DNA from 2 places in the Paenibacillus sp. GCM10027627 genome. Region 2 is predicted to be linked to the other one. Evidence: riboswitches for the same ligand, from Rfam matches in the RefSeq annotation. Region 2 holds a riboswitch; the other holds the start of a gene.

Region 1 (10,460 bases), on a different contig from region 2:
CAAACCGGCGATTCTCGTTAAGCGCCGAAATTTGGGCAATTTCATCATCCGTCAGCGCAAAATCGAAAATGGCCGCATTTTCTTTAATCCGGGCAGCGTTCGTCGATTTTGGAATGGTGACGACGCCATTGTGCAAATCCCAACGAAGGACCACTTGAGCAGGAGATTTTCCGTATTTCGCTCCGATTTCGGCCAACAAGCGATTGTCCAAATTTCCTTGCATGAGCGGACTCCATGCCATTAGCTGAATGCCGTTGTCCCGGCAGAAGGAAAGCAGATCCTCCTGGGTGAGCAGAGGATGGTATTCCACTTGGTTCACCATTGGAACGATTTCGCTTGTTGCGATCAAATCTTGGAGATGGTGAATTTGAAAATTGCTTACTCCAATAGCGCGAGCTTTGCCGTCGCTGTATATTTTCTCAAGCGCGCGCCAAGTCTCTTTGTATTTCTCTTTGACAGGCCAGTGGATGAGCAGCAGGTCGACATAATCGGTTTCCAGCTTCGCAAGGCTCCCTTCGAAAGCGGCAAGCGACGATTCATAGCCTTGATCGGCATTCCAAATTTTCGTCGTAACAAAAATTTGTTCACGAGCGATGCCGCTGGCGCGAATTCCCGCGCCGACGCCCGTTTCATTTTGGTAGATGGCAGCCGTATCGATACTGCGGTAGCCTTCCTCAAGCGCTGTCCGTACCGTATTTTCCGCTTCGCCATCATTTTTAACTTGCCATACGCCAAGCCCGAACCAAGGCATATGAATTCCATTGCTAAGCACAGTGCTTTCGGTTAATGCTTTTGTCATCGTTTCTGCTCCTCTCTATTATGCATCTATAGAGACATTCGCAATATTTCGCGGACATCCTCTTTTTTCAGCTCTTTAAATGATCCGATGGCACCGTAACGTACCGCTTCTTCCGCCATCCGGTCCAGATTTTCCTCGCCAATGCCAAACTCGGCAAGTCTGGATTCTGCTCCAATCCGGTTGAAGAAATCGCGTGTCGCCTCAATGCCAGCTAGGGCAACTTCGTCGTCCGATTTGCCGGAAGGATCGATTCCCCATACGCGAACTGCGAATTGTGCGAACCGGTCGATTCTTTCTTTGTAAACATAGCGCATCCAATTGGGGTAAATGACGGCAAGTCCCGCCCCGTGCGGAATATCGTAGATGGCGCTGACTTCATGCTCGATGCCGTGAGTCGCCCAATCATTTTCCATGCCAAGACTGATTTGCCCGCCGTTCAGCGCCATCGTGCCGCACCACATTAAGTTTGCGCGGGCTGCGGCATCGTTCGGGTCGGCAAGCGCCGGCTCTACATTTTCAACGACCGTTTGCAAAATCGATTCGCAAAATCTTTCCTGCAGCGGCGTGTTTTCCGTCAGGCTGAAATATTGCTCGAAAACATGGGACATGATGTCGATCGAGCCGTAAACGGTATGGTTGCTTGGAACCGTATAAGTGAGGGACGGGTCGAGAATCGAAAATTTCGGGAACAGATGAGAGCTGCCGCTGCCTCGTTTCAGCTTCTCTTCCCAGTTGGTGACGACGGTATTGCCGTTCATCTCTGATCCCGTAGCGGCCAAAGTGAGCACCGTCCCAATGGGCAAGGCGGCCTGAATCGAGCTTTTATACGTAAAGAAATCCCAAACGTCTCCATCGTAAAGAGCGCCTGCGGCAATTGCTTTGGAGGCGTCGATGACGCTTCCGCCGCCTACGGCGAGAATAAGATCGACGCTTTTGTCGCGGCAAATCTGTATTCCTTTTTTGACGGTGGTCAGCCTTGGATTTGGCTCGATGTCCGGCAGTTCATATACGGTAATACCGGCCTCTTGCAGCTGTTTGACGGTTCGGTCATACAGACCGGTACGTTTGATGCTGCCTCCGCCATACGTAAGCAGGACGGTTTTTCCATAAGACGAAGCATGCTCGCCAATGCGGTCTGCGGCACCCACGCCAAATAGGATGCGGGTAGGATTATGAAATTGAAAAGAATTCATGTGATCGCCTCCGGCTATTTAATTCACTTTTTAGGTAATGAGACGCCTGCGTCTATCGCTTGGCGGGATCAATTTTAGGGGATAGGAAGGGCAATGTCAAGAAAGGCGGGCGGATGGAAACGTTAACTTTTTAATGACAGGAATAGGAGGGAAAAGAGGGCAATAGAAAAGGGGGCAGCGAAATGGACTTGGAAGTAAAGGGCCGGATTTTACCGACCCGGAGTATGATCGTGCTGTAAACAATGAGCAGTTGGTTTTCACGGTGCGAATAGAGTAAAGCTGCAAATGATCAAGCGGTTAAATTTTAAAGCGTGACAAATTGTCCAGCAGCTCCTGCACCATACCATCAAGCGAAGCAGCAGCTTCCGAAATTTGTTCCATGGTGGCCAGCTGTATGGCTGCGGCGCCGGCGACACGTGCCGATTCGGCGGAGGCCGTATCGGCGAGCCCGGATTGATAAATCATGGTGGCCGATATTTCCTCTGTGCTGGCCGTCATTTGCTGGGTGGCGCTCGAGACGGCTTGAAGCTGTCCGTTGACTCGCTCCATTTCGCGCAAGATGGACGTAAACAGCATGCCGCCTTCACCGACAAGCGACACGCCGACGGCGATTTCGCCGACCCCTTTTTTTAAGGCGGTTTCTACCCGTCTCGTGTCGGTTTGAATTTCTTGCAAAACGGTTGCAATCTTTGCTGTGGACGTTTTGGCAATTTCGGCAAGCTTTCTAATTTCGCTCGCCACAACGGCAAAGCCTCTTCCGTGTTCTCCGGCTCTAGAGGCTTCAATTGCGGCGTTTAGAGCAAGCAAGTTCGTTTGTACGCTAATTTGCGCAATAAGTGCGATCGCTTCTTCGATATCTTCCGATTTGACCATAAGCTGGTGCAGAGCGGTTTCGGTATTTGCAGCGGTGCGGTGGATGGAACCCATCTTTTCCACTGCTTCCTGTATCCGCTCGTTTCCTTGTCTCGTTTGGATAGCAACCTGCTCCGCTGAGGCCGTTGCATCTGCGCTTGATTCCGAGATGCTCATGACGCCGCTCGCCATTTCCTGAATGGCCTGGGATGTATCCTCGGAAGTCCGGTTTTGAGATTCCGCCCCGCTGGCGACAAGCCGGATGGACTCCGCTATTTTTTTGGATGCTTTGCTGGCCTCGGAGGAGCCCGCCGTTAGCTGCTGCGACGTTTTTCCTACGGCAACGGCAAGTTCCGATACGAGCTTGAACATCTCTCTAAGCTTAACGGACATGGAGTTATAGGCACCGCTCATTTGCCCGATTTCGTCATTGGAGCGTATTCTCAGCTGCCCTGTTAAATCGCCACCAGCCATTTGCTTCATGACGCCCATCAGCGATTGAACGGGCTTAACGATCATTTGCCGCACCATAAAATAAACGACAACGCCCAGAAGAACCATTGCAATCGCTGTCAATGCAAGAGTAGCTTGTCTGCTGCTTGCATAGTCTTCCAGAATGCGGCTTTCCTCTACCGCTGTTTGGGCATACCAAACTTGCTCCGATCCCGGCAAATTGATGGCATCAAACGTCCGCATCACCCGTTTTCCTTTGGAATTGAGCGTATAACCGTCCATTTGCTTCTCGTCGATCAGTTTTTGCCAAAGGACCAGCTTTTCCGGGTTGTCGCCAAAAGGCAGCCCGATGGAATCGGGGTCGGTCGGGTTGGACAAATACGTGCCGGATTCCGTAATTAAGGCGACGTAGCCGCCTAGTGGCTTATATTCCGCGGCCGCTTCCTGAAGGCTGTCCAGCGTCAAGAAAAAGCCGACAATGCCAAGCAATTGGCCCGAATCATCCAAAATAGGCATTACAATAGTCGACTTCATAATTTTGTTTACGCCATCGTCATAAAGCATGGGCTCCATATACTGCATTCTTAATGTTTTTTTGGCGATCAGGTAATAATCCCCTGTACCTTCTTTATCATATTGAACGAGACGGTCCCGTTTGATCATGTTTCCTTCGCGCAGCACATAGGCATTGAAGCGCCCGGTAGGGTCGCCGCTGCTCCCCGCGTATTCCGCATCCTTTTCGTCAAAGGCGTTTGGCTCCCATAGAGTGAACATGCCGTAAGCGCTTGAATTTTCCTCCAACACGCTTTCAAGCAAAAGAGTAGCGTCTTCCCGGTTCATTTTATGTCTTGCGCTAAGCAGCGTTTCGGACATCGTCGTCAAGGTTGATTCGTAGCCGTGCATAGTGCTGGAGATGAGCTCAGCATAAGCTTTCCCAGCGCTGTGGGCTTCGATTTCCGCTTTTTCTATGCTCGTTTTTTTTAAGGTGTTTAGATTGATGGTTCCATATAGGCCGAATACAATGACCAGCACTAGACTTAACATAAAAATTAACTTGACCGATAAATTTAAATTACGGTACATAGATATGGAATCCGCCTCTCTTATAGGGAACTACAGCTAATGTAACATGAAAAATAGAAGGTTAACCATATCTTTTGCGCTGTGGTTAACAATATTTTTTTAGAGCGGACGATAGGGGAGAGGAGGTTGTCTATCTTTTGCTTTACAAGACCATTTAGTCATGATAATCTATAGTCGAAATCCAAGAAAACGTTTCATTTTTATCAATAATTTCCCATAAAACCTCTATTGAAAGCGGTATTAATTTTTAGTCGCCGCATTTCTTCCTCCTCTTATTCTTTCTACCATTCCCGCATTCAGCCCACTGCTACCGTCTGTCGATTTCCTTCTTAACTGATATTTTCCTCATTTTCGTTTTACTCTTCAACATGTCCACACCAAAAGACGGCTTCTTCAATAAACTGTCCTCAAGCTCGAATTTACCATCCCGTCGTATATGAGCGCATCATTTTTGCGTTTATATAAATATGATGGAAAGGAGTTGCAGGCACTCTATTAAGCGTAGGATTTTGTACGATTGTTAGGTACAACTAATCCCTTAAGGAGGTAAGTTTATGGCGAATGCACAACGTTTGAATGGGACAAGTTTAACTAAGTGGTTATGGTTCCTGGGATTTGCGGCTTTAGCTCTCGTATGCTCTCTCATTATTGCGGATAAGGCTTCCGCGCACGGTTACGTGGAAGGGCCTTCAAGCAGAGCGTACTTGTGCAAGCTCGGCCAAAATACGAACTGCGGTGCAATCATTTACGAGCCCCAAAGCTTGGAAGCGTTAAAAGGGTTTCCTGCAGCTGGACCAGCCGACGGCAAAATTGCAAGCGCGAACGGCGCGTTTCCACTGCTCGATCAACAGTTTGCAACGAGATGGACCAAAGTGAACATTTCCAGCGGCACGGTTACGTTTAACTGGAAGCTGACGGCGGCGCATGCCACAACAAGCTGGAAGTATTATATTACGAAGCAGAACTGGAACCCGGATGCCGCGCTCACTCGCGACTCCTTCGACTTGACTCCGTTCTGCACGGTCAATTACGGAGGAGTGCGTCCGCCGTTTACGTATTCGGATACGTGCAACGTTCCTTCCAGAACGGGGTATCAAGTGATTCTCGCCGTTTGGGAAATTGCGGATACGGCCAACGCATTTTATAACGTCATTGACGTGAATTTCACAGGACCGCCCGATCCTATTGCACCTACCGCGCCTTCTGCGCTTACGGTAACGGGAACGACGAGCGCAAGCGCTTCCTTGTCTTGGGGGGCTTCGTCGGACAATGTCGGAGTGAATCAGTACCGGATTTACAGCGGCACGACGCTGGTCGGAACGGTATCCGGAGCCACGCTTTCTTACACGGCTACTGGCTTATCGCCTGCGAGCACGTATCCGTATCATGTCGTCGCCGTTGACGCAGCGGGCAATGTGTCTACGCCAAGCGCTGTCGTAAATGCGACAACGTTGCCTCCTATTATCGATATTGACCCGCCAAGCGCTCCTGGCGGACTTCATGTGATGGGTACGCCGACCTCAACCTCCATTCAAATTATGTGGTCGCCATCTACAGACAATATTGGAGTTACGGGCTATAAAATTTATCAAGGATCCACGCTAATCGCGACTACGACTGAAAATACGTTGTCCTTTACAGCTTCGGGGCTAACTCCGAGCACAACGTATACGTTTACGGTCTATGCTTTCGATGCCGCGCAAAATCAATCTGGGCCAAGCACGGTTCAAGGGACAACGGCGGCTCCGCCTCCAGTCCAGCTATGGGCTCCAAACACCTCGTATGCGGCCAATACGCTCGTGTACTACAACGGTCTTGTGTATAAGTGCCGTCAGACCCATACTTCCCTGACAGGTTGGGAGCCGAGCAATGTTCCTGCGCTTTGGCTGCTTGTGCCTTAATGGGAATGTAGCGGACTAGCGGCGGTATTACTTGCAGCAAAAAAGCTCCCTGTGGCTAAATGAGCCAAGGGAGCTTTTTGCTGCGTTCGTGCTGCGAGAGCAGCGGCGGATCGAATTATTGCGGAACTGTTTTTAAAAAAGTTTCAATAAATTGAATGGCCTTTTCGGGATGGGCCGCATCGCTGCGAATGCCGACAATGAGCTCGCCCGCCGAAGCCATAGGCAATTGTTTAAACAATTGCGATTTGCCCAGATCGAAACCGTATACGGCTTCTGTGCCGCTTCCTTCGATGCCGACTTCTTCCACTGTCAGCTTTAGCGAGTTTGGACCTTGAACTGCGGACGCGAGCTCCGGTATTTCGTTCAGCTTCGTGAGAGCGCCTTGATTTCCGATCCATTCAAACATATAGCGGTCCATCAAGTAGATGTCGGGTTTTTCGGAAATCATGGTGACAAGCGCTTTTTGCAAATAGGCATACCGGTTCATCTGTTCCTGGGGTACAAAAACGATGGAAGACTCCAGCCGCTTCCAGTCGGGAAATGATTTCAGCATGGCGTCGTTCAGTGCGTTTATACCATTGTCTTCATCTTCCATAAACGTCCCCATAAAACCGACGCTCAAATCGATAGGCGGGAGGCTGGCCAAATATTTTTGCTCCTCGCGGTAGTCAACATAACTTGTAATTCCGTAGATCAAAAGCGCAACAAGCGCGATGGCGCCTAGCGTATGAAACTTATAATAACGCCAAAAGTGATCCAGCTTTTGCGCTTTGTCCGCCATTCCCTTATATTTTCCGTATTCGCGCTCGTTAAAGGCTTGCGTAATCTTTCCGTCTTCATGGGCTAGAATGAGCTTGTATGCCGTAGTAATTTGTGCAAAATCGACTTCGACTCCGTCCGGGGAGGAGTTGTTTTGGCTCTGGCCGCCCATTGAGCGGGAGCGCTCGCGCCTCATAAGCGTCATATAGCGTTTTTCTACTTCTTCTTTCGGAGCCGCTTCCGTCAGCCCCATCGTTTCGTATGCCTGTTTTAAGTTATCCACTTGGTCACCTCTACTAAATTAGAGCATCTAGCATTGTTCGTCTACTTATCAGTATACGGAAATAGAGGGCTTTAACGCAAACTTCGGTTTTGCATTTGTATCCTAAGGCTCTCTCCATTAAAATGGAAGTCATCCGAAAGGGGGAGAGGAATGTTTCATCCGACTGTGTTTGACAACTTGAAAGTGGCCTTCGAAAACAACCTTTACGACTTGGACAATTTGGACGGAATCATTGAAATTACTGGCCGCAGGGACATTTTGGATATGGCGGTTATGTCCAGGGAGCTTGCTCTAGGCTTTAGGCTGGCTGGAGATAGCCGTGTCAAGGCTGAGCTTGTGCTAAGCGCTACGCTTAACGAGCTGGCGGCCGAAATTTTGGAGCAAGAAGAAGGAACGCATGGCAGCAAGCTTGCGCTGCGATTTATTTTGACGGTTTTAAACGAGGATGAGTGCGCCGGCATAGAACGCTGTATAGAAGACATCTGGCATCCGGAGCAAAAGCCCGTTCAAACGTTAAGCCGAACGTTTGGGAGCGGAGAGGGCGGTTACAGCAATACGATAGAACTGGGCTTTCACCGCCGTATCGGCGAGGAGCAAATCGAGGATATCCCTGACCTGCTGGATCATGCCGTCCGTACTCTTACGGCGCTGAAGGGGTTGTAGGAGTCGACCTAAATCTTGTTCCCATAAGTCTAAGGCTATGCTATAGTACGATTGAACAACTGAAACAAATCCGGTGCGCACGGCCGATCTCGAAGTCGGCGTCCGGGAGAGGTTCGCGAACTCCCTCTATAAAAAACTAAAACGAAACGGTGGCCTGTCCCTCAGGTATCGTCGTTTTTGTGTTCGGCGCGCCGCGGCTCATAACTGAGCTGCGGGCGCCGTTTCTTTTTTCTAAAGGCTGCTTTAGTCAATTTGGCATGCCGGAGCGGAGCTGCGTCTTCTCAACATGGAGAGGAGAATGCACAATGTTGAAGCAACAAAAAGCGGTTGTCGTGTTTAGCGGCGGCCAAGACAGTACGACTTGCCTGTTTTGGGCAAAGGAGAGATTTGCCGAGGTGGAGGCGGTCACTTTCGATTACGGCCAGCGTCATAAGCTGGAATTGGATTGTGCGGCCGATATTGCGAAGGAGCTCCAAATTAAACATCATGTGCTCGATATGTCGCTGTTGAACCAGCTGGCGCCAAACGCCTTGACCAGAGACGAGATTGCCATTGAGGAAAAGGACGGCGAACCCCCTACAACGTTTGTGGACGGCCGCAATCTGCTCTTTCTGTCTTTTGCCGCTGTGCTGGCCAAGGGAATCGGAGCGAGCCATATTGTAACCGGCGTTTGCGAAACGGATTTCAGCGGATATCCCGATTGCCGCGACGTATTCGTCAAATCTTTGAACGTCACATTAAATTTGGCTATGGATTACCCATTTGTGCTGGATACGCCGCTTATGTGGCTGAATAAAGCGGAAACTTGGGCGCTCGCCGACCAGCTTGGCGCGTTCGACTTCGTACGGGAACGTACGTTGACATGCTACAACGGCGTGAGAGCCGACGGCTGTGGACAATGCCCGGCTTGCAAGCTGCGCCGCAAAGGACTGCAGGATTACCTCCTGTCACGGGAAGCGAAAGGGGCGCTGATGTAATGCTTCAGCAAATTTACCCCTCTCCCGGACATGATTACAGCTACGAGCTGAATAAAGACTTTCATTTTGCCGCCGCCCATTATGTGCCTTCGGAAGAGGCCGGGAAATGCCGCCTTATGCATGGCCATACCTATTACGCAAATGTAACGATTGCCGGGGATGAGCTGGATCAGTCTGGGTTTTTGGTCAACTTCGCCACCATCAAGCGACTGATTCACGGTCGTTTCGACCACTCTGTATTGAACGAAGATACGGAGTGCTTCGACGACAAAGAACCGAGTCGCTTTCCGACTACAGAAGCGGTGGCTCGCACCATTTGCGAGCTCGTTCAGCAGCATTTGGACGAAACTTCCAACAGCCCGCAGTGCCTTCAAGTGTTTCTCCGCGAGACGCCAACGAGCTATTGCGTTTACCGCCCTAAGCGGAAGGCGGTCGGTCATGGCTAACGTTAGACGGATACCTGTCATGGAAGTGTTTGGACCGACGGTTCAGGGCGAAGGGATGGTCGTTGGCCGCAAAACGATGTTTGTCCGAACGGCCGGCTGCGATTACAAATGCTCTTGGTGCGACTCCGCCTTTACTTGGGACGGTACGGGGAAAGATGAGATGAAACTTATGACGGCGGATGAAGTGATGGAAGAGCTGGCGCGAATCGGCGGCACCGCTTTTGACCATGTGACTATTTCCGGGGGCAATCCCGCCCTTCTTCCACAGCTTGATGAACTCATTTCCGGTCTGCAGGAGCGAGGGATGAGAGTGGCATTGGAGACGCAAGGCAGCCGCTGGCAGCACTGGTTTACCGAAATTGACGATTTAACGCTATCCCCCAAACCGCCAAGCTCCGGGATGGGGACGGACTGGGATGAGCTGGACAGCATTGTCGCAAAGCTGCGCGAAGCGGGGAAGAGCTTTTGCCTCAAGACGGTTGTATTCGACGAGGACGATTTAGCCTACGGGAAAAGGGTGCATGAACGCTATGCCGGTGTGCCGTTTTATTTGCAGGCGGGCAACGGCAATTTGGCGGAAACGGATCCGGGGGTCATGCTTCCTTATTTAGTAGAGCGGTATGATTGGCTGATCGGAGCGACGATGGCTGACGACGCGCTTCGAAGCGTGTTTGTGCTGCCGCAGCTTCATACTTTTGTTTGGGGCAACAAAAAAGGTGTTTAACATAGACGAAATTCGGCAGTTCATGGAACGCCGGTATGATTTAAAATAAAAGATAGGATGTGCGACGACGATGGAAGGCAGAAACAAAGAAGAACTGGGCGGCATTACGCTGCTCGGCAATCAAGGGACTAAGTATCCCTTTCATTATGCGCCTGAGGTGCTGGAATCCTTCGAGAACAAACACCCTGGACGCGATTATTTTGTTAAATTTAATTGCCCGGAATTTACAAGTTTATGTCCCATTACGGGGCAGCCGGATTTTGCGACCATTTACATTTCCTATATCCCCGACATCCGCATGGTGGAGAGCAAGTCTCTCAAGCTTTA
Region 2 (10,460 bases):
GAGGCGACGAAACGCATAAGTCGATTTCTCGATCCTTAAGAAGCTGTTTCATGGAATGATAACAGCCTTGCTGAAAACGGAATCTCGTCTCGGGATGTTTGGCGACAAAAGCGGCAAGCATCTCGGATACAAACGGCAAATGAATGGAAGCGAGCGTAATCACCTCTTCATAATTGCCCGAAATGCGAATCGCTTCGCGTTTGCCTTTCTCCAGCTCGGTAAAGGCCCGTTCCACATGCTGCAAAAAGGATTTCCCCGCCTCGTTCAGCCGAATGTTGCGGCCCAGTCGATCGAACAAGGCAACGCCAAGATCATCCTCTAGCCTTGCAATCGTTTGGCTTAAGGAAGGCTGGGCGATATTCAGCTCTTTCGCCGCTTGTGTGATATGCTCTCTCCGGGCGACGGTTTGGAAATATTTCAATTGCAGCAGGTCCATACACTCTCTCCTCTCTTTTTGGAAAACAGCTCTTTGAGACCAAAAAAACTCGAAGCTTGTGCTTCGAGTTCTACAGCCGGCTGTTCGATCTCAATTGTGGAATGTATTGAATATTCTGTATGTTTATCCCTATTCTAGACTTAATCATAGGGATGGTCAATACTATTCATTGGATGCAGGCGCATGATTATACCGCTGCCGCTTTTTTGCTCAGCTCACGCCTCACTGCCGGAATGACCTCTTTAGCAAATAACTCAATGGAGCGGGCTACCTCAGCATATGGAACGCCTCCAATATCCAGTTGAAGCGTATAGCGGTTATGCCCGATTAATTCATGCTGGTATAGTATTTTTTCAATAATTTGCTCGGGACTGCCGACAGCCAGCGCATTGTCCGCTCCGGTAGCAAGCTCAAATTCCTCTCTCGACAGCCGGTCAGCCGGGTTGCGCCTTTGCATAATATGTTCAAAATAGTTGGCGTGATACGGGAAATATTCATTAACCGCATCATGCCCTGTTCTCGCAATATACCCATGGCTGGATATGGCCACCGGAAGCTGCTCCGGCCTGAAACCGGCAGCCTGCCCCGCTTCTCTATAGGCGTCGACAAGCGGCTTCAGCCGAATCGGATCGCCGCTAAGCTGCGCCAATGCAAGACCAAGCCCCAGTCTCCCCGCCCGCTCCGCGCTCGCAAGCGTCCTTCCTACGCCGATCCAAATAGGCAGCTTCCCGTTCAGCGGGCGCGGCGCCACGCCGGATTCCGTCAATTCAGGACGGAAACAGCCGCTCCACGATACCTTTTCCTTCTCATTGATTTGCAACAGCAGCTCGATCTTCTCTTCATACAGAGCATCGTAATCGGCCAGATCATAGCCGAACAGCTTGTATGTATCCTCCGTAAAAGCCAGGGCTCCTCTACCGGCAATAAGCTCGGCTCTTCCATTGGACAGCAGGTCAAGCGTGGCAAAATCTTCATACAGCCGCACAGGATCCGCTGCGCTTAGTACCGACGTTGCACTGGTCAGCTTAATCCGCTTCGTATGCTGAGCAATGGCCGCAAGCACAACAGGCGTAGCCGTGACCGCAAAATTTAGCGTATGATGCTCGCCTAGCCCGAACACATCGAGCCCTGCATCTTCCGCAAGCTTGGCTGCCGCTACAATGTCATCCAGCCTTTGCTTCGCGCTAATCGTACGTCCGTTATGCGGATCAGCGGTCAAATCGCCGAATGTATATAGCCCAAATTCAAAGCTCATCTCTAATTCCTCCCGCAAATCATCTTTACCCTCCATAGTAAAGGGGGAAGGTGTGCAAACTCCAATATGAATTTTCATATTGAATTCATAGGCCAGACCAATGAAAGCGATAGCTAACTTAATATTGGATTTGCACAATTTTATACCGCTATAATGACGATAATAACCCGATAAAACCGATAAGAATAAATGGAAAGGGGAAATAAGAGATGACCGTAACTTTACATTCGTCCGGCAAAATCAACAAGCTAGCTTTAAAAAATCGGCTCATCCTCGCCCCCATGCAGCAGCGCCAAGGAACTTCGGACGGTCATGCGACGGACTATCATGTCCAGCACTACGGCCGCTTGGCAGCGGATGTTGGTCTTGTTATTGTGGAATCCACTTCCGTTTCTCCTGAGGGCAGACTCTATCAAAATGATATTAGCATCTATTCCGACTCTCACCTAAAGCCGCTCGGCAAAGTGGTTGAAGCCGTGCATAAAAGAGATGCGCGCATCTTTATTCAATTGTCGCATGGCGGCAGAAAATCAAATCCTCGGCCCGGCGAAAGGCTGCTTGCCCCCAGCTCGCTTGCTTTTAACGATGAATACGGCGTTCCAAACGCAGCAAGCGAAGAAGAGATCGGGCGCATCCTTGAGCAATACCGCACAGCAGCGATTCGCAGCAAGCAAGCCGGCTTCGACGGCATTGAGCTGCATGCGGCGCACGGGTATTTGCTTCATCAATTTCTATCGCCGCTCACCAATCGTCGCTTGGATCACTATGGAGGGAGTCCTACCAATAGGCTGCAATTTGTTTTGCAGGTCGTCCTCGCCGTCCGCGAAGCCGTAGGCCCCGATTATCCGGTTCAAATTCGGGTATCCGCTTCCGATTATGCGAAAAACGGGCTTATCCCTCGCCAAGTTGCAGATATTCTTAAAGAGCTCGAACCGCTGCTGGATGCCGTCCATGTCAGCTCAGGCGGCTTAACGCCGAATCGTCCACAAGATATCCATCCCGGCTACCAGCTCCCTTATGCCGCTCTTTTGAAATCGGAGCTTACTTTGCCCATTATTGCCGTTGGCGGCATTCATCAGAAGGCTTTTGCGGAAAGAGTCGTTTCGGAGCATCTAGCCGACTTCGTCGCCGTAGGGCGTCCGCTGCTGGAAGACCCTGATTTTGCAGGGCGGCTGCTGGGCAAACAGCCTTTCCTCATTGCGGATTGAAGCTGACCCTTGTTGTTTATCACGTTACAAAAAGGCGGTTATAACCATGTTGAAGCAAGCTCGGCCCCGGCAGGGAACTAAGAGGAAATATACCGGAATGTTATGGGCGATAGCCATCCTCGTGCTGATGTCCGCATGCAGTTCCGAAACGAAAGAAGCCTCCTCCGAACCGAAGCAAGACCAAAGGGTCATTCGGATCGGTACAAACGGCTCTTTCTATCCTTACACTTTCAAAAACACGGAAAATGGAGATCAACTGGACGGCTACGAAATCAATATTTGGGAGGAGCTTGCGAAAAAGCTGGACCTTCGCGTCGAATATACGTTAACGGACTTCGCCAGTTTGTTCGGAGCGCTGGAATCAAACAAAATCGATACCATTGTCAATTCGATCGCCCTCTCTAAAGAGCGGAAAGAGAAGTATTTGTTTACCGAGCCTTATGTATATTCAGGAGCACAGCTAGTCGTCAAAAAAGAGAACACCACGATCCATTCCCTTGAAGACTTAAAAGGAAAAAAGATCGGGCTTGTCGCAGGCAATAAAATTATGCTGAATTACATTAAAGAAGCCGATCCCGAACAAAAAATCGAAGTGGTCACCTACGAAACGGGAGAAGGAGCTTTCCGCGACGTCCTGCTCGGGAGACTGGACGCTACCTTTTCAACCAAAGCCGCTGCGCTTGCCCAGATCAAAAAAACAAATCAGCCGCTTAGGCTCGCTGGCGAGCAGTTCGTTGTCATTCCAGCAGGCAGCCCATTCCTTAAAAATGATCAAAACGAAATCTTCGTCAAAGAAGTGAATACCGCGCTTGCGGAGCTGAGAAATGACGGCACATTAAAGCGGCTTGCCGAAAAGTGGTACGGCGAAGACTTAAGCCAGCCGGCGGAGTAAGGCGATGAACTTCGACCTGTCCTATTTTGTAAACAGTCTCCCCCGGTTGTTAAGCTACTTGCCCATTACGCTCATGCTGGCCGTTTTGTCCATGCTGTTCGCCGTTATTCTCGGCATTATTTTGGAGACTATGATTCGGTCACCCCTAAAAGCTTTGTCCGTTTCCGCAAACGCGTATATTTTGTTTTTTCGGTCTACGCCACTGCTCGTCCAGCTGTTTCTGCTCTATTACGGGCTGCCGCAAATCATTCCTTCTCTTAGCGCCATGGATGCGTTTCAAGCTACCGTGATCGGAATTAGCCTGAACAATGGGGCGTATTTGGCGGAAACTTTTCGAGGGGCGATTGACTCCGTCGACCGCGGGCAGATGGAGGCCGCTCAATCGGTTGGCATGACCCGCCTGCAATCATTCTATCGAATCGTGTTCCCGCAAGCCTACCGAATCGCTCTTCCTTCGCTTGGCAATACGTTTTTGGTCATCATCAAAGAGACGTCGCTCGGCTTCACGCTTGGCTTGACGGAAATGATGGGGCAAGCGAAGCTGATGGCCGCCGATACGCTCAAAGTGATGGAAACCTTTCTTTCGGTCAGTCTGCTCTACCTCATTGTCGCCCTCCTCTTCGGCAAGTTCCAAGGGAAGCTGGAGAAAAAGGTCGGCCGACCTTATGCGGGTTAGGTTAACGGGTTAGGTTAACGGGTTAGGTTAACGGGTTACGTTACCGGGTTGCGTTACTAGGTTAAGTTAACAGGTTAGGTTAGGCGGTAAAGTATACTCCAAGCCATATCCGCCGTAAAAAGTCTTCTTGCCGATAGCAAAAAAATCCATCGCCAAAGGGCTGCCCCTATGGCGATGGATTCGTTTATTCTATACCCGGCTCTTACTGGCCAATATGCGCGTCCGGCGCTTTGTCAGCCACCAAGTTCAGCGAAATACCGTGCTCAAGCAGTGCTTTCACGCCGCATAGCACCATGGTATAACCGCCCATAGAGTCCAGCGCTTGTCCGACAACCTCATCCCCGCTACCTGAGAAACCCCAATTTTTAATCGTCACATACGTCTCCTGCTCGGCTAGCTCCGCAAACGTCCATTCCACCTTTGTTCCATCCGAAGACTCGATTTTGATCCGCTCGTTCGGCACCAGCTCCAGCACCATCACCTCGTCGACGGCACCATACATTTCCCACTCCCACCGAACCGTGCTTCCCTGTTCCAAACGGCCGCTGCTGCGGGTAAACCAGAATCGGGTCGTTACAGCCGGGTCGACGAATGCTTCATATACTTCATTTGCAGACCTCCGGATCAGCATTTCCGCTTGTACAACCGGCATTTCATTTAAATTCACTGCCATCAACCCCTTTCATCCTAATTATCCCGGTATTTCCGGGCTTGCGGTTGCCTTCTCATAAATCTTTCCATATCGGTTTCAAAACCATATCTCTAATATAATTCATGGGCATCATACGTCCCCATTATCCCTGTCATCCATTCGAATTCCGGGGCATTCGTTATAACCTCCACAAGCCATTTTACAAATAGTATAAAGGAGCCGGCATGTTGTCACCAGTTATTGCTGGTGTTTTTCGATGAGTTTTTAAAAGATGACTATATTTTTACCAAGGTAGTTGCTCCCACCCTTTATTTTCACCTTTTCAGCAGCAGGAAAAGCTGTTATGATAGTGGCTGTCTGCTTCGGCAGAACGCGGTTCGTAACCATCCCGCGACAACAAAACTAGGAGGCTTTTTCGATATGTTTAATTTGTTTTGGGGCGTGCTGTTTATGCTCGTCCACTTTGGCCTATTTTTGCTGTGTTTTCGGATGTTTGGCAAAAAGGGGCTGTACGCCTGGATCGGCTTTGCGACGGTTATCGCAAATATTCAGGTGACAAAAACGATTGAGATGTCCATCGGCACACTCGCCATTGTGATGACGCTCGGCAATACGATTTATACGTCCATCTACATGACGACGGATTTGCTCAATGAAAGGTACGGTCAGCAAGCTGCCAAAAGAGCCGTCTGGTTCGGTTTCTTTACGCTTATTGCCTCGACGATTTTGATGCAAATGACGCTCGCCTTCGTCCCGCAAGCCGAAGATTTTGCCCATGAGCCTCTTACCGCTATTTTCGGGTTTCTTCCGCAGGTAGCTGCGGGCAGTATGTGCGCCTATTTTGTCAGCCAGTTTCTCGACGTACGGGTATTTAGCTACCTTAAGGAAAAGTTTCCGGTGCGCAACCAGTTTTGGATTCGGATTAACGGAAGCTCGCTCGTCAGCCAATTTGTCGATTCCCTTGTGTTTTGTACGATTGCTTTCTACAAAGTGCATTCCTTCGATATTTGGATTCAAATCTTCCTGACAACGTATTTGCTTAAGCTGCTCATTTCCTTCCTCGCCACGCCAGTCCTTTACTGGGCAAGGAATATGAAGGTACAGGAAGATTAAGTTTCGTTTTGTTGAAAAACGAAGTATACACAAAGAAAAAAAAAGAGAGCCGATCGGCTCTCTCTTTTTTCATAGAGGGCTTTCATTTCGCAACCCTATCTCCCCAGCCTATTTCAGCTCAATCACTTCCCCGTCTTCAGGAACGGCAGCCACATGCTCCAATTTCCGTTGTTTCAGAAAAGCTCGAAGATGCTGCCGTTTGAATGTGCAATGACTGATAGCGTCCATATGTACGGCAACAAGTTTGGTGGCGGGAGATACATCTGTAATACGAACGATATCTTCGGCAGTCATCGTGATGATCGTTCCCAGCAGCATTTGTGCGCGTGGTGTATTCAGAATTGCAAAATCCGGTTTGGACTCCCGAAAAACAGCTTCGATTTCAGGTGTGTAGATGCAATCGCCAACGATATAAACCGAACCGTCCGCTGATGTGCTTACAATAAACCCGGATACAGGACCGAGCAGCTTAGCCGTATAACCCGGAGCATGCCGGCCTTTAATCCTCTTCATATGAATGCCGCACCATTCATGCGATTGCTCAATCGCAACGACGTGGCTAAACCCGGCCTCTTTCAAAAAGTCCATATCTTCGGGCTGACAAAAGACAGCCATTTTCTTATTCAAAATGGACAAGGCCTTTTTATCCAAATGGTCAAAATGTCGGTGAGTAAGAAGCAATGCGTCCATTTGCTCGAAAAAATCAAGCTGGACGGGAAGAGGCGTTAACGGATTACGGCGAAGTGTGCGAGTGAAGGGTACCGGCGGCAGCTCGCCTGGAGCGCTTAACATAGGATCAATCAATATTTTTTTACCGTTCACGTTTAATACCGACGTAGCGTTTCGGATGTGTTGAAACGACATAGTCATGGTTATCATTCCTTCCGTTTCACAATTTTAGTACCGACCGGTCTCTTTTAAATTAACATAATCTGAATGACAGATCAACAATAATTATCCAGCTATCGATTGAGCGCAGAACGAAAATATGATATTTTAAGACCAATCGGTATTTTTTGAAAGAGGGATCGCTATGGGAAAAGGACAAGCTACAAAAGAACATATCATTCGCCAATCCGCCGGATTGTTTAATACTAAAGGATATGCAGGCACCTCTCTGTCCGAAATTATCGAGCGTGCTAATGTGCGCAAGGGCGGCATCTACAATCATTTTGAAAGCAAAGATGAAATCGCGTTATGTGCATTCGACTATATGTATGCTGACTTAAAAAAAGTTTTGAAAGAGGCCATGTCCGAGCGGTCAGAACCGAAGGATCAAATACTCGCTATTTGCGACGTTTATTTGGAATTGATCGAACAAAATAAATTGGAAGGCGGCTGCCCCATTTTAAATGCTGCTGTTGAGAATGACGACGGCCATCCTTTGTTAAAAGAAAGAGCCCAGCTTGCCATGCATGAGCTTATGACAAGTCTCGGGAGAATATTAAAGGACGGGATAAGCCGAGGGCAGTTTCGAAGCGATCTCGATGTGGAGGGCGCAAGCAGCGTGATCATCGCTTTAATAGAAGGCGGCGTTATGCTAAGTAAATTGTTTAACGATAATAAACATCTTCGGCATTGTACGAACCAGGTGAAGAGCGTACTTGAAGGGATGGCTGTGTAATTTCGCGCTATTGGTAATGGAATGTGAAAAAGAGCTGTAACAGGTCGTTTGCACAACCTACTACAGCTCTCAAATATTCTACCCTCAGTCAATCGGACAGCGATGCGGCATAACGCTAACACTCGGCGACGGAGCAAATATTTTCAATTCGAATTTATTCTTTTTTTAACGGGAATCCATATCTCGCTTTTGTATTGCGGAGATTTGATTTCTTTACTCTCGTTCCATAATATTTCCGGCCCTTCGCTTACTTCATAGTCTGAGGAGGGGAACCATTCAGCGTAAATTCGTCCCCAAACCTCCTGCAGCGCAGTCGGAAAAGAGCCAACAGCGGTAAACACAGCCCATGCCGAAGCCGGTACCTCCAATTGCTCAAAGCCATCGGGTGCATCCTGCGTGGTAGCCGCTCCGATATATTGATCCAGTTCCCCTCTCTCTTCCATCCGTCCTTCACCAAAGTTTGCAGAAGCGCTAATAAGACCTGTAGGCTCAACATTGGACAAACCTTTGATAGCTTCAATCCATTCGGGCGTCAAGTTTTCATACATCGCTGAAATTTCGGGATTCACCCCGTTGAAGATCAGCGGCACCCGTTTCTTCATTCCTACAATACGAAAGGCTTCTTTGTCTTCAATACGATAATTCATTTCACTTCCTCCTTTTACCGTTAACTGAAAAGTCATTCGAGGGTAGGCTTTAAGCGACTGTCCATGGCTCCGCGCTTCCGAAGGAGTAATCCCGTGCAAGCTTTGAAAAGCTCTGGCGAAGGAATCTGGAGAAGAATATCCGTATTTCAATGCCACATCAATCACCTTGCAGTCATTGCTGCTCAGCTCCAGTGCCGCCAAAGTTAAACGCCGACGGCGGACATACTCTGACAAAGGAATACCGGCAAGAAACGTGAACATCCGTGTAAAATGATATTCTGAGCAACAGGCCCTTTTTGCAGCTTCCTTATAATCGATAGAGCTCGTTAAATTGTCCTCCAAATAACTCAGAGCTTCATTCAGTCTTGCGAGCGAATCCATGACATCGCCTCCCTCGTTAATAAACTTATCAGAAACGGAATAACGCCTCCCGACAATCCATGCACCTTCCTGTAGGGTTACGGCAAACAGGGCAGAAGCTTGTTTCCGTAAATAAAAATAGCCGCGCTAAACGCGACTTATGAGGAGATGATGCCTTTTTAACATCCCGTATTTATTTAATGGTTTTCAGTTTACTATAAGATCAACAGCTCTCTTTTGTGAAAATAGTAGATGTCTTCTCTTTTGAAGCCGTATTCCCCGTTCTTATGTTTAATATGCGGTTCAAAAGTAAAAAAAGAGGCTTCGCTCAACTTCATCTTGTTCCCTAGCTCAAAATATTTCCTGTTATTTTTATCAAATTCTATGGTGTGTCCTAAATTACCGCAAAAATCAAGATTTATATAATCAAGTTGTTGGATAAACTCATTCATATATAAGTATACTTCCTCAAACGTCATGTCTGGTGTGGCATAATCAGTGAATGCTCTATGTAGTTGCTTTTCAATGTGAATTCCATGCTGAAACTCCGTAGTAGGCTGAAGCGCTGCATCTTCAACAATTGCTTCTTCATCAACCGCTTTTCCATCGATGACTACAAATGTTCTAGCATAGTCTCCCCAATAATGGCTTAACTGCGGACTTAGGTCTACAGTTACCAAATCATTATTGCTCACTGCCGTTTCTGAGGGTCTATACTCCTTTCCCGATTCAGAGAGCACAGTTCTTTTTCCGACATGTACAAAAGCTCCTATTCCGTGATACCAAAAAAGCTGAATCCCTTTGTTTCTCATTATATCTTCGGCTTTTTTTACGATCTCGCATTCAGAAATGCCTTCTGTAATGATATCCTTTATCTCGCTCATAGTCGATTTTGCGATGGATTGTACATGAGCATATTGCGACAAATGCTTCAAAAAAGCATACCCCTTTCATGAATAGGAGCTACTCTATTCCCTCCGTATGCAAACGGATATTTAGATATAAAAAATATAACATATCTTCATTCAGGTTAATAAGCTACTCCCAGCATTCTGTTTTTGTGGCACAAAAAAGACGCAGGCGTTGGCATGCGTCGATAAGAGATAGAAAAACTAAATTATGCGCCTCAAGCAACATACTTTTCAGACAACCAATAGTGAAGCGCACCTTGATGTCTAGACGGCCTTATGAAGCCTCTTCCTTTAGCTTAATGAGTTTTAACAAGAATTTTGGCTTGGCTTTTATCGTTGGTCAGCGTATTGAATCCTTCCTCAACGATATCGTCCAAAGCGATTTTTTTGGTGATAATGGATTTGACGTCCAGTTGTCCGGAGGCCATCATAGCGATTACTTCCTTATAGACGTTGCGATAGCCGATCGTAGCCGTTAGGCTCGCTTCTTTTAGCGTGAGCTGTAAAACATCCACTTTAATCGGCTGCGGGATAATAGATTCGATCACAACCTGGCCCGTTTTGGCGATAGAGGCCAGTGCATTGTTTACGGTCGCTTCCGCACCTGCACATTCAAACGCGATATGGACGCCTCCGCCGGTTTCAGCTTTTATTTTTTCTACAAAATGTTCTTCTGTTGCAGCGTT

Evidence for each region. A riboswitch is a leader RNA that binds a small molecule or an ion and turns the genes downstream of it on or off. The one in region 2 is predicted to bind preQ1.
Region 1: linked by a shared signal. The riboswitch ahead of queC (7-cyano-7-deazaguanine synthase QueC) and the one ahead of ACFQZE_RS15800 (queuosine precursor transporter) in region 2 are both predicted to bind preQ1.

What each region holds. Positions count from the first base shown of each region.
Region 1 is NZ_JBHTHB010000001.1:279,958-290,417, forward strand. It holds gene ACFQZE_RS01215 (aldo/keto reductase) at 1-799, opposite strand, end outside; gene ACFQZE_RS01220 (iron-containing alcohol dehydrogenase) at 826-1,992, opposite strand; gene ACFQZE_RS01225 (methyl-accepting chemotaxis protein) at 2,290-4,380, opposite strand; gene ACFQZE_RS01230 (lytic polysaccharide monooxygenase) at 4,935-6,281, shown strand; gene ACFQZE_RS01235 (J domain-containing protein) at 6,397-7,323, opposite strand; gene ACFQZE_RS01240 (hypothetical protein) at 7,474-7,986, shown strand; PreQ1 riboswitch class I at 8,089-8,132, shown strand; gene queC (7-cyano-7-deazaguanine synthase QueC) at 8,295-8,963, shown strand; gene ACFQZE_RS01250 (6-carboxytetrahydropterin synthase) at 8,963-9,409, shown strand; gene queE (7-carboxy-7-deazaguanine synthase QueE) at 9,402-10,133, shown strand; gene queF (preQ(1) synthase) at 10,204-10,460, shown strand, end outside.
Region 2 is NZ_JBHTHB010000004.1:234,761-245,220, forward strand. It holds gene ACFQZE_RS15770 (LysR family transcriptional regulator) at 1-436, opposite strand, end outside; gene ACFQZE_RS15775 (LLM class flavin-dependent oxidoreductase) at 624-1,691, opposite strand; gene ACFQZE_RS15780 (oxidoreductase) at 1,901-2,899, shown strand; gene ACFQZE_RS15785 (transporter substrate-binding domain-containing protein) at 2,946-3,791, shown strand; gene ACFQZE_RS15790 (amino acid ABC transporter permease) at 3,796-4,467, shown strand; gene ACFQZE_RS15795 (SRPBCC family protein) at 4,670-5,140, opposite strand; PreQ1 riboswitch class I at 5,486-5,531, shown strand; gene ACFQZE_RS15800 (queuosine precursor transporter) at 5,540-6,232, shown strand; gene ACFQZE_RS15805 (MBL fold metallo-hydrolase) at 6,341-7,102, opposite strand; gene ACFQZE_RS15810 (TetR/AcrR family transcriptional regulator) at 7,266-7,856, shown strand; gene ACFQZE_RS15815 (AraC family transcriptional regulator) at 8,000-8,884, opposite strand; gene ACFQZE_RS15820 (M24 family metallopeptidase) at 9,079-9,798, opposite strand; gene ACFQZE_RS15825 (2,3-butanediol dehydrogenase) at 10,071-10,460, opposite strand, start outside.